DNA from 3 places in the Nissabacter archeti genome. Region 3 is predicted to be linked to each of the others. Evidence: predicted binding sites of a transcription regulator. Region 3 holds the regulator's gene; each other region holds the start of a gene.

Region 1 (3,278 bases), on a different contig from region 3:
GCCGGGCCGCTGTGTGAATCGGGGGATGTGTTCACCCAGCAGGCGGGCGGCGGCGTGGAAACCTGCGCCCTGCCCACGGCGCAGATTGGCGACTATCTGGTGTTCCACGACACCGGCGCGTATGGCGCGTCGATGTCCTCCAACTACAACAGCCGCCCGCTGCTGCCGGAAGTGCTGTTTGACGGTGACGACGTGCGGTTGATCCGCCGCCGCCAGACCATCGAAGAGCTGCTGGCGCTGGAACTGATTTAACTCCCCGGCGTGAAAAACGGCCCCGCCGCCACCGAGTCGCGCACCCGCAACTGACCGGTGAACGGGGCCAGCGGCACCACCGGCTGGCGGTTAAGCAGCCGCAGCGCCTGGGCGATGGCGGTTTCGATCATCGCATCAATCGGCAGGTAGACAGTGGAGAGCGCCGGTTGCAGGAACGCCGCCGCAGGCTGGTCATCAAACCCAAACAGCGACACCTCCTCCGGCAGTGTTTTGCCCGCCTCCTGTAACGCTTTCATCGCGCCAATCGCCATATCATCATTGCTGCAAAACAGCGCGCTGAACCTGCCGTCATTCGCCAGCAGGGTGCGGCAGGCGTGGTACCCGCCGGTGACTTTATTGTCCCCTTCCGCCACCCAGGCGGGGTTAAAGGCGATCCCGTGCGCGTCGAGCGCCGCCCGGTAACCGGCCAGCCGCTGCTGCGCGGTGGGGGTCGCCAGCGGCCCGGTGATGCAGGCAATCGCCCGGTGGCCCCGGCCGATCAGGTAACTCACTGCCTCAAACACCGCCTGCTGTTGTTCGAAGAAGACACAGCGGTCGCGCGCCTGCGGCACATCGCGGTTAATCACCACCAGCGGCATCGGCAGCGTCTCCAACAGCGCCATGATCTGCGCCTCTGACATATGGCGGGTATAGAGCACGATCGCGTCACAACGCCGATCCGCCAGCAGGCGCACCGCTTCTGCCTCATCTTCCGGCGTATCGTGGCCGTCGGTCACAATCAGGTGCTTGCCGCTTGCCTCCACATCTTTCGCCGCCTGGCGCAGCAGCGTACCGAAATAGGGGCCATCGAAATTGGAGAGCACCAGCCCGATGCTGTTGGAACTGCGCGTCGCCAGCGACTGCGCCAGGAAATTGGGCCGGTAGCCCAGCTCCTCCATGGCGCGGAACACCGCATTGCGCGTGCTCTGCCTGACCTGCCCGGTGCCGTTCAGCACGCGGGAGACCGTGGCCTTTGACACCCCGGCCCGCAGTGAGACATCCAACATGGTGATCATCCGTCAGCACCCTCAATAACCGGCTGCAATGCCGGGAAAACGTTGATATGGCCGCAGTTTAGCATAGGCGGCAGAGGGAAAAGGGGCACCCCCGGCCAGCGCGATCGCCGTGGATCTTCCCTCCCGGCCCTGCGATCCCCCGTCCGGGTTACCGCTTCGTTGCGAAAAATCCTATTTGGTATACCAAAACGCGTTTTAGGCCATTATTGGAATTCCAATTCTCGCTTGTGCGGTGATGATCACAGAAATTTAACCTCATTCCGTTAACTTTGGCATACCAAACGCGATTAAGCCGCACGCGTTTTGTTGGACACTTTTCGCCATCTGATGCTCTGTGCTGCCCGATACGATCGGGCAGGGCGGCCCGCATTTACCTCTGGCCATGCGGGCCGACCCTGCGCACAGAACACCGGCACCACCAACAGTTACGAGGTGCGTATGTCATATAAGGACCGGCTGATTGACTCTCTGGGGAGTTTTGCCAATACCTTCAACAGTTACCGCTACATCATGGCAATCAAAGCCGCCTTCATCACCCTGATGCCGGTGATCATCGTCGGGGCGTTCTCGGTGTTGATCTCCAACATGGTGATGGACCCGAAAAACGGCCTGGCGAGCTTTGAGATCTTCTCCTTCCTGGCTGTGCTCAAGCCGATCATGACCAGCATCAACTACGCCACCCTGAGCTTTATCACCATCGGCGCGGTGTTTTTGATCGGGATTGAACTGGGCAAGATCAACGGCAACCGCACACTGTTCCCCGGTATGCTGGCGGTGATCTGCTTTATCGCGGTGACGCCCACCACGCTTGAGCTGATGGTCAACGACCAGTTGCAGGTGGTGAAAGATGTGCTGGCGAAACAGTTCTCTGATACCAAGAGCCTGTTCCTGGGGATGTTTATCGCCATCCTGTCGGTGGAAATTTACACCCGGCTGGAGCGGATCAACGGCCTGCGCATCAAGATGCCGGAGAGTGTGCCGCCTAATGTCGCCGCCTCGTTCTCGGCGTTGATCCCGGCGATTATCACCGTGGTGCTGATCGCCACCTTCGGCTTTGTGTTCCACCGGGTTACCGGCATCTACCTCTATGACGCGGTCTACAAAGTCATCCAGCAGCCGCTGGAGTCGGTGATGCAGAGCCTGCCGGGCATCCTGATCCTGATGTTTGTTGCCCAGCTGTTCTGGGTGATCGGCATCCACGGCAACCAGATGATCAAGCCCATCCGCGAACCGCTGCTGCTCGGCGCGATCACCGTCAACATGACGGCGTTTGAGCAGGGCAAAGAGATCCCGAACATCATCACCATGCCGTTCTGGGACGTCTATATGAGCATCGGCGGCTCCGGCTGTACCATCGGCCTGCTGCTGGCGGTGATCCTCGCGTCACGCCGCAAAGAGATGAAAGAGATCGGCAAGCTGTCGCTGGGGCCGAGCTTCTTCAACATCAACGAACCGGTGATCTTCGGGATGCCGATCATGCTGAACCCGATCCTGGCGATCCCCTTCATCATCACCCCGCTGGTCACCGGCACCATCGGCTACTTCGCCACCAGCCTCGGCTTTGCCGGGCGCGCCGTGGTGATGGTGCCCTGGACTACGCCGCCTGTCATCAATGCCTGGCTCTCGACCGCCGGGTCAATGGGCGCGGTGGTCACGCAGCTGGTGTGCATCGGCGTCTCGGTGGTTATCTACCTGCCGTTTGTCAAAGTGGCTTCACGCCGGGCGGATGCGGCCCAGCTGGCGGCCGAAACCGGTAATGAACTTGGCACCCAACCCGTGAGGTAAGCATGAGCAAGGTTTCACTGGCACTTCCTGAAGGATTCATCCTCGGCGCGGCGGCGTCCGCCTGGCAGACCGAGGGCTGGAGCGGCAAAAAGCCGGGGCAGGACTCCTACCTCGATGCCTGGTACAAAAACGACCGCCATGTCTGGCACAACGGCTACGGCCCGGCGGTTGCCACGGACTTCATCAACCGCTACCCGGAAGACGTGGCGCTGATGAAGGCCAGCG
Region 2 (3,278 bases), on a different contig from region 3:
CGACTCTCACGGGCATCCATGCCCGTTCGCCCGGCCCTTCGTCTCCACTCGGCAATGATTTTTACGCCCCCACCCCCTCTGCAAACCAATTAGTATGTGAGGAAATAGTAGGGGGAGGTTTTTTTGGGCGTGATGTACATGCTTTTCGCTCTGCATTTTTATGTGGCAACGCCCTTACACTAAACCCAGATATTAAAAAGACCTTATCTACTCTTTCCTTACATACCCAAGAATTTGCTGTCTGGCGGGGGCATTAAATTATTGCCGACGAGGACGCAGGGCCGGGGGAGCGGGCAGGACGCCCGCGAAAGGGACAGTCACGCCGGGAGCGTGTCTGTCCCGGCCCGAACAGCCCGGAGGACGCTGGAGGGGAGCCGCGGGAGCGGCCAATAATTCTGCCGGATCACCCAAAAGCGCGGGGATGCAAGGGGCGCGCGCTTACGCGCCCCTTGCGCGGTGGCGGCAGCGAAGCCGCAGAAAGAATGCGGGCGTTTGCCAACGCAACAAGCCTCGATCAAAAAAGTCCACGACACATAAACAACCGAAACATGCCACTTTACAACCGATGACGGCACCGGAGCCGCAGAAAGACGCCGGGCGTTTGCCAACGCAACAAACCTCGATCCAAAGACCTAATCCACCGCACATGAACAACCAAACCTTCCACAAAAACCTTAAAAGCCGTACCGCGTACTCCATACCCGCGGGTGCAGGGCCAGCACGCCAGCCCCCGCCCCCCCCTATTTAAGCAAATCATCCAATCTGTCATCCACAATCCCTGCCGGCTCCAGGTGAGCCGTCACATCCGCCCGCGTGAACAGCGCCCGCACGGCGGCTTCGGCGGCGTCGCCGATATCATGGCCGACATCCACCGTCAGCGCGCCGTCCACCTCGACATGGAACTCCACAAACACCCGGTCGCCGCCATTGCGGGTTCGCAGGTCGTGGATCCCCTGCACACCGGGGCAGCTCAGCACCGCGGCGCGGATGCGTTTGCGGTCGGCGGCGTCCAGTTCCCGGTCCAGCAACTGCTTCAGGGCGTCGGCGGCCATGCCGCGGGCGTTCCATACCATGTAAAACGAAATCCCCAACGCGCCCAGGGCGTCTGAGCGTGACCAGCCAAACAGGTGATCCAGCAACAGCGCCACCAGCACCGCCACGTTGACCGCCACATCCGTGATGTAGTGCGCCCGGTCGGCGGCAATCGCCGTTGACCCGGTGCGCTTCACCACATAAGTCTGCATCAGCACCAGCCCGGTGGCGGCGCAGGTGCTGGCCACAATCACCCAAATCCCCAGCCCCAGTTGCGCCAGCGGCTGCGGGTTCAGCAACCGCCCGCCCGACTCAATCCCCAGCCCGATGCCGGCCGCCGCCAGCAATAACGCCTGTATAAACGCCGCCACGGCCTCCGCTTTGCCGTGGCCGTAACGGTGCCCCTTGTCAACCGGGCGCAGCGCGTAACGCACCCCCACCAGCGTGACCAGCGAGGCGAGCACATCCACCAGCCCGTCCGCCGCCGACGTCAGCAGCGCCATCGAACCGGTGGCCAGCCAGGCCCATAACTTAATACTCACCAGCAGCAGCGCCACCAGTAACGAAATCAGTGACGCCGTGCGCGCCAGCCCGGTGGGCGGCGGGGGCATCACCGGCGAAGAGGAGGACTCCGCAGGACAATGATCAGGCATAGTCAAAATGGCATATTCACTTATTAACAGGGCAATGGCTCTATTGTGGCGGTGCCGGGGGCCGCTTGGCAACCTGGATGCGGCTATCCTGCGAACCATCTTCCACTACGCTTAAGGCAGTGGCTTCGGCTTACATCATGTGATCTATAGCTCACTTCTTGATTTAATTGTATGATGAATACATCAGACCTTCAGGAACCCGTTATGCGCCCTCTCCTCACGCTTTGCTGGCAATTCCTCCGCGCCTTTCTGGCGATTTATCTCTGCCTGTGGGCCGGTAATGCCCTGGCGGCCCTGCTGCCGCTGGCGATCCCCGGCAGTATCCTCGGTATGTTGATCCTGTTTTTCCTGCTGTCGTTGCAGATCCTGCCCGCCGGCTGGGTCAAACCGGGCTGCCATCTGCTGATCCGCTATATGGCGCTGCTGTTTGTGCCGATTGGCGTCGGCGTGATGAACTATTATGACCAGATCCGCGCGCAGTTCGGCCCGCTGGTGGTCTCCTGCATCGTCAGCACGCTGATTGTGATGGTGGTGGTGGCCTGTGCCTCGCACTATGTGCACCGCGAGCGGCCGCTGGTCGGTACTGAGGACGCCGCCGGGGAGGAGAAATGATGGGTGAAATCTGGTGGTCGCTGCCGCTTACGGTGGCCGTTTTCTTTGCTGCACGCAAACTGGCAACCCGGCTGCGGATGCCGCTGCTCAACCCGCTGCTGGTGTCGATGGCCGTGATCATCCCGCTGCTGCTGCTGACCCACACGCCTTATGCCCGCTATTTTGCCGGCAGCAAAATCCTGAATGACCTGCTGCAACCGGCGGTGGTGGCGCTGGCCTTCCCGCTCTATGAGCAACTGCACCAGATCCGCGCCCGCTGGAAATCGATCATCACCATCTGCTTTATCGGCAGTATCACCGCCATGTGCACCGGCACGGCGATTGCGCTGTGGATGGGCGCGTCACCGCAGGTTGCGGCGTCTATCCTGCCGAAATCGGTCACGACGCCGATTGCGATGGCGGTGTCGCAGTCGATTGGCGGCATCCCGGCGATAAGCGCCGTGTGTGTGATTTTTGTCGGGGTACTCGGCGCAGTGCTGGGCCACAGTCTGCTGAACCTGCTGCGTATCCGCACCAAAGCGTCACGCGGGCTGGCGATGGGCACGGCGTCCCATGCGCTGGGCACGGCGCGGGCGGCGGAACTGGATTATCAGGAGGGGGCGTTCAGTTCTCTGGCGTTGGTGCTGTGCGGCATCATCACGTCGCTGATTGCGCCGTTCCTGTTCCCGCTGCTGCTGGTGATGTTTGGCTGAGAAAAAGGCGTGCAGAGAAGGGAAAGAAGAGAAGAAAAAGAGGTATGCCGCCGCAACCTTAGACAGAACGGCGGCATACCAAAACAGGCACCGGTGTACGCGGGCCTGAAAAGAACCTGCCCGCGCCCGGCGAGCAGAGAGAAATCACTACTGGTTAAGCTGGAACAGGGACATCCCCTGCATATCACTGAAGGTCTTATACGCCGCCTGTAACGCCACCTGCTGCATGCTGTAGCTGGAGATGGCTGCGTTCCAGTCGGTGTCCTGCAAATTACTCAGTTGGGTGCTG
Region 3 (3,278 bases):
TGAACCTCCATGCCGCCGAACTGGAGGGCGACAGCTTCCACCGCTACACCCGGCCGGAAATGGACATGGCAATCCGCAAGGCACGCGACCTGGGGCGGCACATCAGTTACTTCGGCCCGGAAGCCAATGATTTCGGCCTGCTGGAACAATCGTTTATCCAATACGGGAAAGACGGCACCGGCCGCTCACGCAAATACCTGCACACCTATGACGAAGCGGTGCCTTACAACCAGGTGCCGGGTACGTTTACCCCGTGGCACCCGCTGCCGGAAGAGACGGACGTGCTGTTTTATGAGGGGCTGCACGGCGGCGTGGTCACGGAGTTGCATGACGTCGCCCAGCATGTTGACCTGCTGGTGGGCGTGGTACCGATCGTGAACCTGGAGTGGATCCAGAAACTGATCCGCGATACCAGCGAGCGCGGCCATTCGCGTGAAGCGGTCATGGATTCGGTAGTGCGATCGATGGAGGATTACATCAATTACATCACGCCGCAGTTCTCCCGCACCCACATCAACTTCCAGCGTGTGCCCACTGTTGACACGTCCAACCCCTTTGCCGCCAAAGCGATCCCCTCCCTGGACGAGAGTTTTGTGGTGATCCACTTCCGCGGGCTGGATTCTATCGACTTCCCTTACCTGCTGGCGATGCTTCAGGGATCATTTATTTCGCACATCAACACGCTGGTGGTGCCGGGCGGAAAAATGGGGCTGGCGATGGAGTTAATCATGGGGCCGCTGGTACAGCGGTTGCTGGAAGGGAAGAAAATCATCTGAGGCCGGGCGGCGCAAGAGCCGCCCGGTCAGATTACCCGACAGCGATAATTTCAAAACTGTGGGTGACCGCGGCGGCCTTACCCAGCATCAGCGAGACGGAGCAGTATTTCTCCGCTGACAGATTCACCGCACGCTCCACGGCTTTCTCCGTCAGCCCTTTGCCGGTCACCACAAAATGCAGATTGATCTCCGTAAAGGTGCGCGGTGCCTCGTCACGGCGCGCCGACGTCAGGCGCACTTCGCAATCCCGCACATCATTGCGCCCTTTTTGCAGAATAGAAACCACATCAATGGCGCTGCAGCCGCCCACCGACATCAGCACCATTTCCATCGGGCTTGGCGCTTTATCACCGGCATTGCCGTCCATCAGAACCTGGTGGCCTGAGGCGGATTCGCCCATAAACGTCAGCCCTTCAACCCACTTAACCCGTGCCTGCATACGTCATTCTCCGGTTATTTTCTTAAAACAGCCTACCTTGCCGTACTAAAACAGGCAATCAGGCCGATCTTCATCATGCTGAAGCGAGACAACAGAAGACACCCGGTTCTGGCTGTGATAAAACAAACCCGAAACAAAATGTTCTGTATGGAGCAAGGTCAGGTTTTTAACGGAGCGGCGGGGCTGCCCGATGGTTCCTTTTTGGCCGTTACCTTGCAACATTATCAGACAGTTAATACTCTACAATAATGCATCTCTTTTTAAGAACGCCGTACAGGGAACTCTGAGCCCTGTGATTTTGGGCAGCGATTACAACAGAGGATAAAAGCAAATGGTTCTCGGCAAACCGCAAACAGACCCTACTCTCGAATGGTTCCTGTCTCATTGTCATATTCATAAATACCCTTCCAAAAGTACGCTGATTCACCAGGGTGAAAAAGCCGAAACGCTCTACTACATCGTAAAAGGCTCGGTCGCCGTGCTGATTAAAGATGAAGAGGGCAAAGAGATGATCCTCTCTTACCTCAACCAGGGGGATTTCATCGGTGAACTTGGCCTGTTCGAAGAGGGCCAGGAGCGCAGCGCGTGGGTACGCGCCAAAACAGCCTGTGAAGTGGCGGAGATTTCCTACAAAAAATTCCGTCAGCTGATCCAGGTTAACCCGGATATTCTGATGCGCCTCTCCTCGCAGATGGCGCGCCGCCTGCAGGTCACGTCAGAGAAAGTCGGCAATTTAGCGTTCCTGGACGTGACCGGCCGGATCGCGCAAACCTTGCTGAACCTGGCCAAGCAGCCGGATGCCATGACGCACCCGGATGGTATGCAGATCAAAATCACCCGTCAGGAAATTGGCCAGATTGTGGGATGCTCCCGCGAAACGGTTGGCCGTATCCTAAAAATGCTGGAAGATCAGAACCTGATCTCCGCCCACGGTAAGACGATTGTCGTTTACGGCACCCGTTAACCTCTCGTAAAAACGGCGCATACGCGGCCCGCCCGCGCTGCGCCGTTGTCTTTGTGAGCACCCATGTGGCGTAGGCTTATCTACCATCCTGAGGTCAATTACGCGCTCAGACAAACGCTGGTACTTTGTCTGCCGGCGGCGATTGCCCTGCTGTTCGGCCAGCTGCAAACCGGCCTGCTGTTCTCCCTGGTCCCTGCCTGCTGCAACATCGCCGGCCTCGATACCCCGCACAAACGTTACTTCAAACGGCTGGCCATCGGCGGCACCCTGTTCGCGGTGTGCAGCCTCGTGCTGCAATTGCTGCTGCTCTATGCCCACTGGCCGCTGCCGCTGATCATGCTGACGCTGGCGCTGCTGCTCGGCGTGACCGGGGAGATAAGCCCGCTGCACGGCCGCCTGCTGAACGGTACCCTGGTGGCGGCCATTTTCACCCTGAGCATGGCCGGGACGGCACCGCTGTGGCAGGCACCGGGCCTGTTTGTGCTCGGGACAGTCTGGTACGGGCTGTTTACCTGGGGCTGGTTCCGCCTGTGGAAAGAGCAGCCGATGCGCGAAAACTTAAGCCTGCTCTACCGTGAACTGGGGGAATATCTGGAGGCGAAATACAGCCTGCTGACCCAGCATACTGACCCGGAAACCGCGCTGCCGCCGCTGCTGAAACGCCAGCAGAAAGTGATGGAGCTTATCGTCCAGAGCTACCAGCAGCTGCACATGCTTTCCAGTGAAAATAACCCGCACAATAAACAGCTGTTCCGCACCTTCCAGGTGGCGCTGGATCTGCAAGAGCACATTACCGTCAGCCTCCATCAGCCGGAAGAGGTGCAGAAGCTGGTGGCGCAGAGCCAGGCAGAAGCGATAATCCGCCGCAATGCGGAAGTGATCGCCCAGCGGCTGCGGATGGTGGCGGACGACATCCTCTACCATCGCCGCCCCGGGCCGTTCGCGATGGACAAAGAGCTGCAGGCGCTGGAGAAGCTCGCCAACCGTTACCAGGACAACCCGGTCGGCCGCTTCTGCTATTACCACTTCAGCCGTATCGCCCGCCTGTTGCAGACCCAGCGCCCGCTTTACCGCCGTGATCTGATGGCGGCCCAGAACC

Evidence for each region. Region 3 encodes CRP, which controls carbon source genes, mostly activating them, when cyclic AMP is high. Its sites were predicted from a motif close to ATGTGANNNNNNTCACAT; they were not measured.
Region 1: JK232_RS20630 (PTS sugar transporter subunit IIC) is a predicted target of CRP. The motif match lies at 1,496-1,513, and genes of this name have one in related genera.
Region 2: JK232_RS01045 (CidA/LrgA family protein) is a predicted target of CRP. The motif match lies at 1,823-1,840, and genes of this name have one in related genera.

What each region holds. Positions count from the first base shown of each region.
Region 1 covers NZ_JAERKB010000018.1:2,797-6,074, reverse strand. Annotated here, with positions in the region: gene lysA (diaminopimelate decarboxylase) at 1-252, shown strand, start outside; gene JK232_RS20635 (LacI family DNA-binding transcriptional regulator) at 249-1,268, opposite strand; gene JK232_RS20630 (PTS sugar transporter subunit IIC) at 1,707-3,053, shown strand; gene JK232_RS20625 (glycoside hydrolase family 1 protein) at 3,056-3,278, shown strand, end outside.
Region 2 covers NZ_JAERKB010000001.1:244,760-248,037, forward strand. Annotated here, with positions in the region: gene JK232_RS01040 (cation diffusion facilitator family transporter) at 741-1,685, opposite strand; gene JK232_RS01045 (CidA/LrgA family protein) at 1,890-2,297, shown strand; gene JK232_RS01050 (CidB/LrgB family autolysis modulator) at 2,294-2,989, shown strand; gene flgL (flagellar hook-associated protein FlgL) at 3,137-3,278, opposite strand, start outside.
Region 3 covers NZ_JAERKB010000002.1:346,018-349,295, reverse strand. Annotated here, with positions in the region: gene JK232_RS04305 (phosphoribulokinase) at 1-776, shown strand, start outside; gene JK232_RS04300 (OsmC family protein) at 808-1,215, opposite strand; gene crp (cAMP-activated global transcriptional regulator CRP) at 1,547-2,179, shown strand; gene JK232_RS04290 (YccS/YhfK family putative transporter) at 2,243-3,278, shown strand, end outside.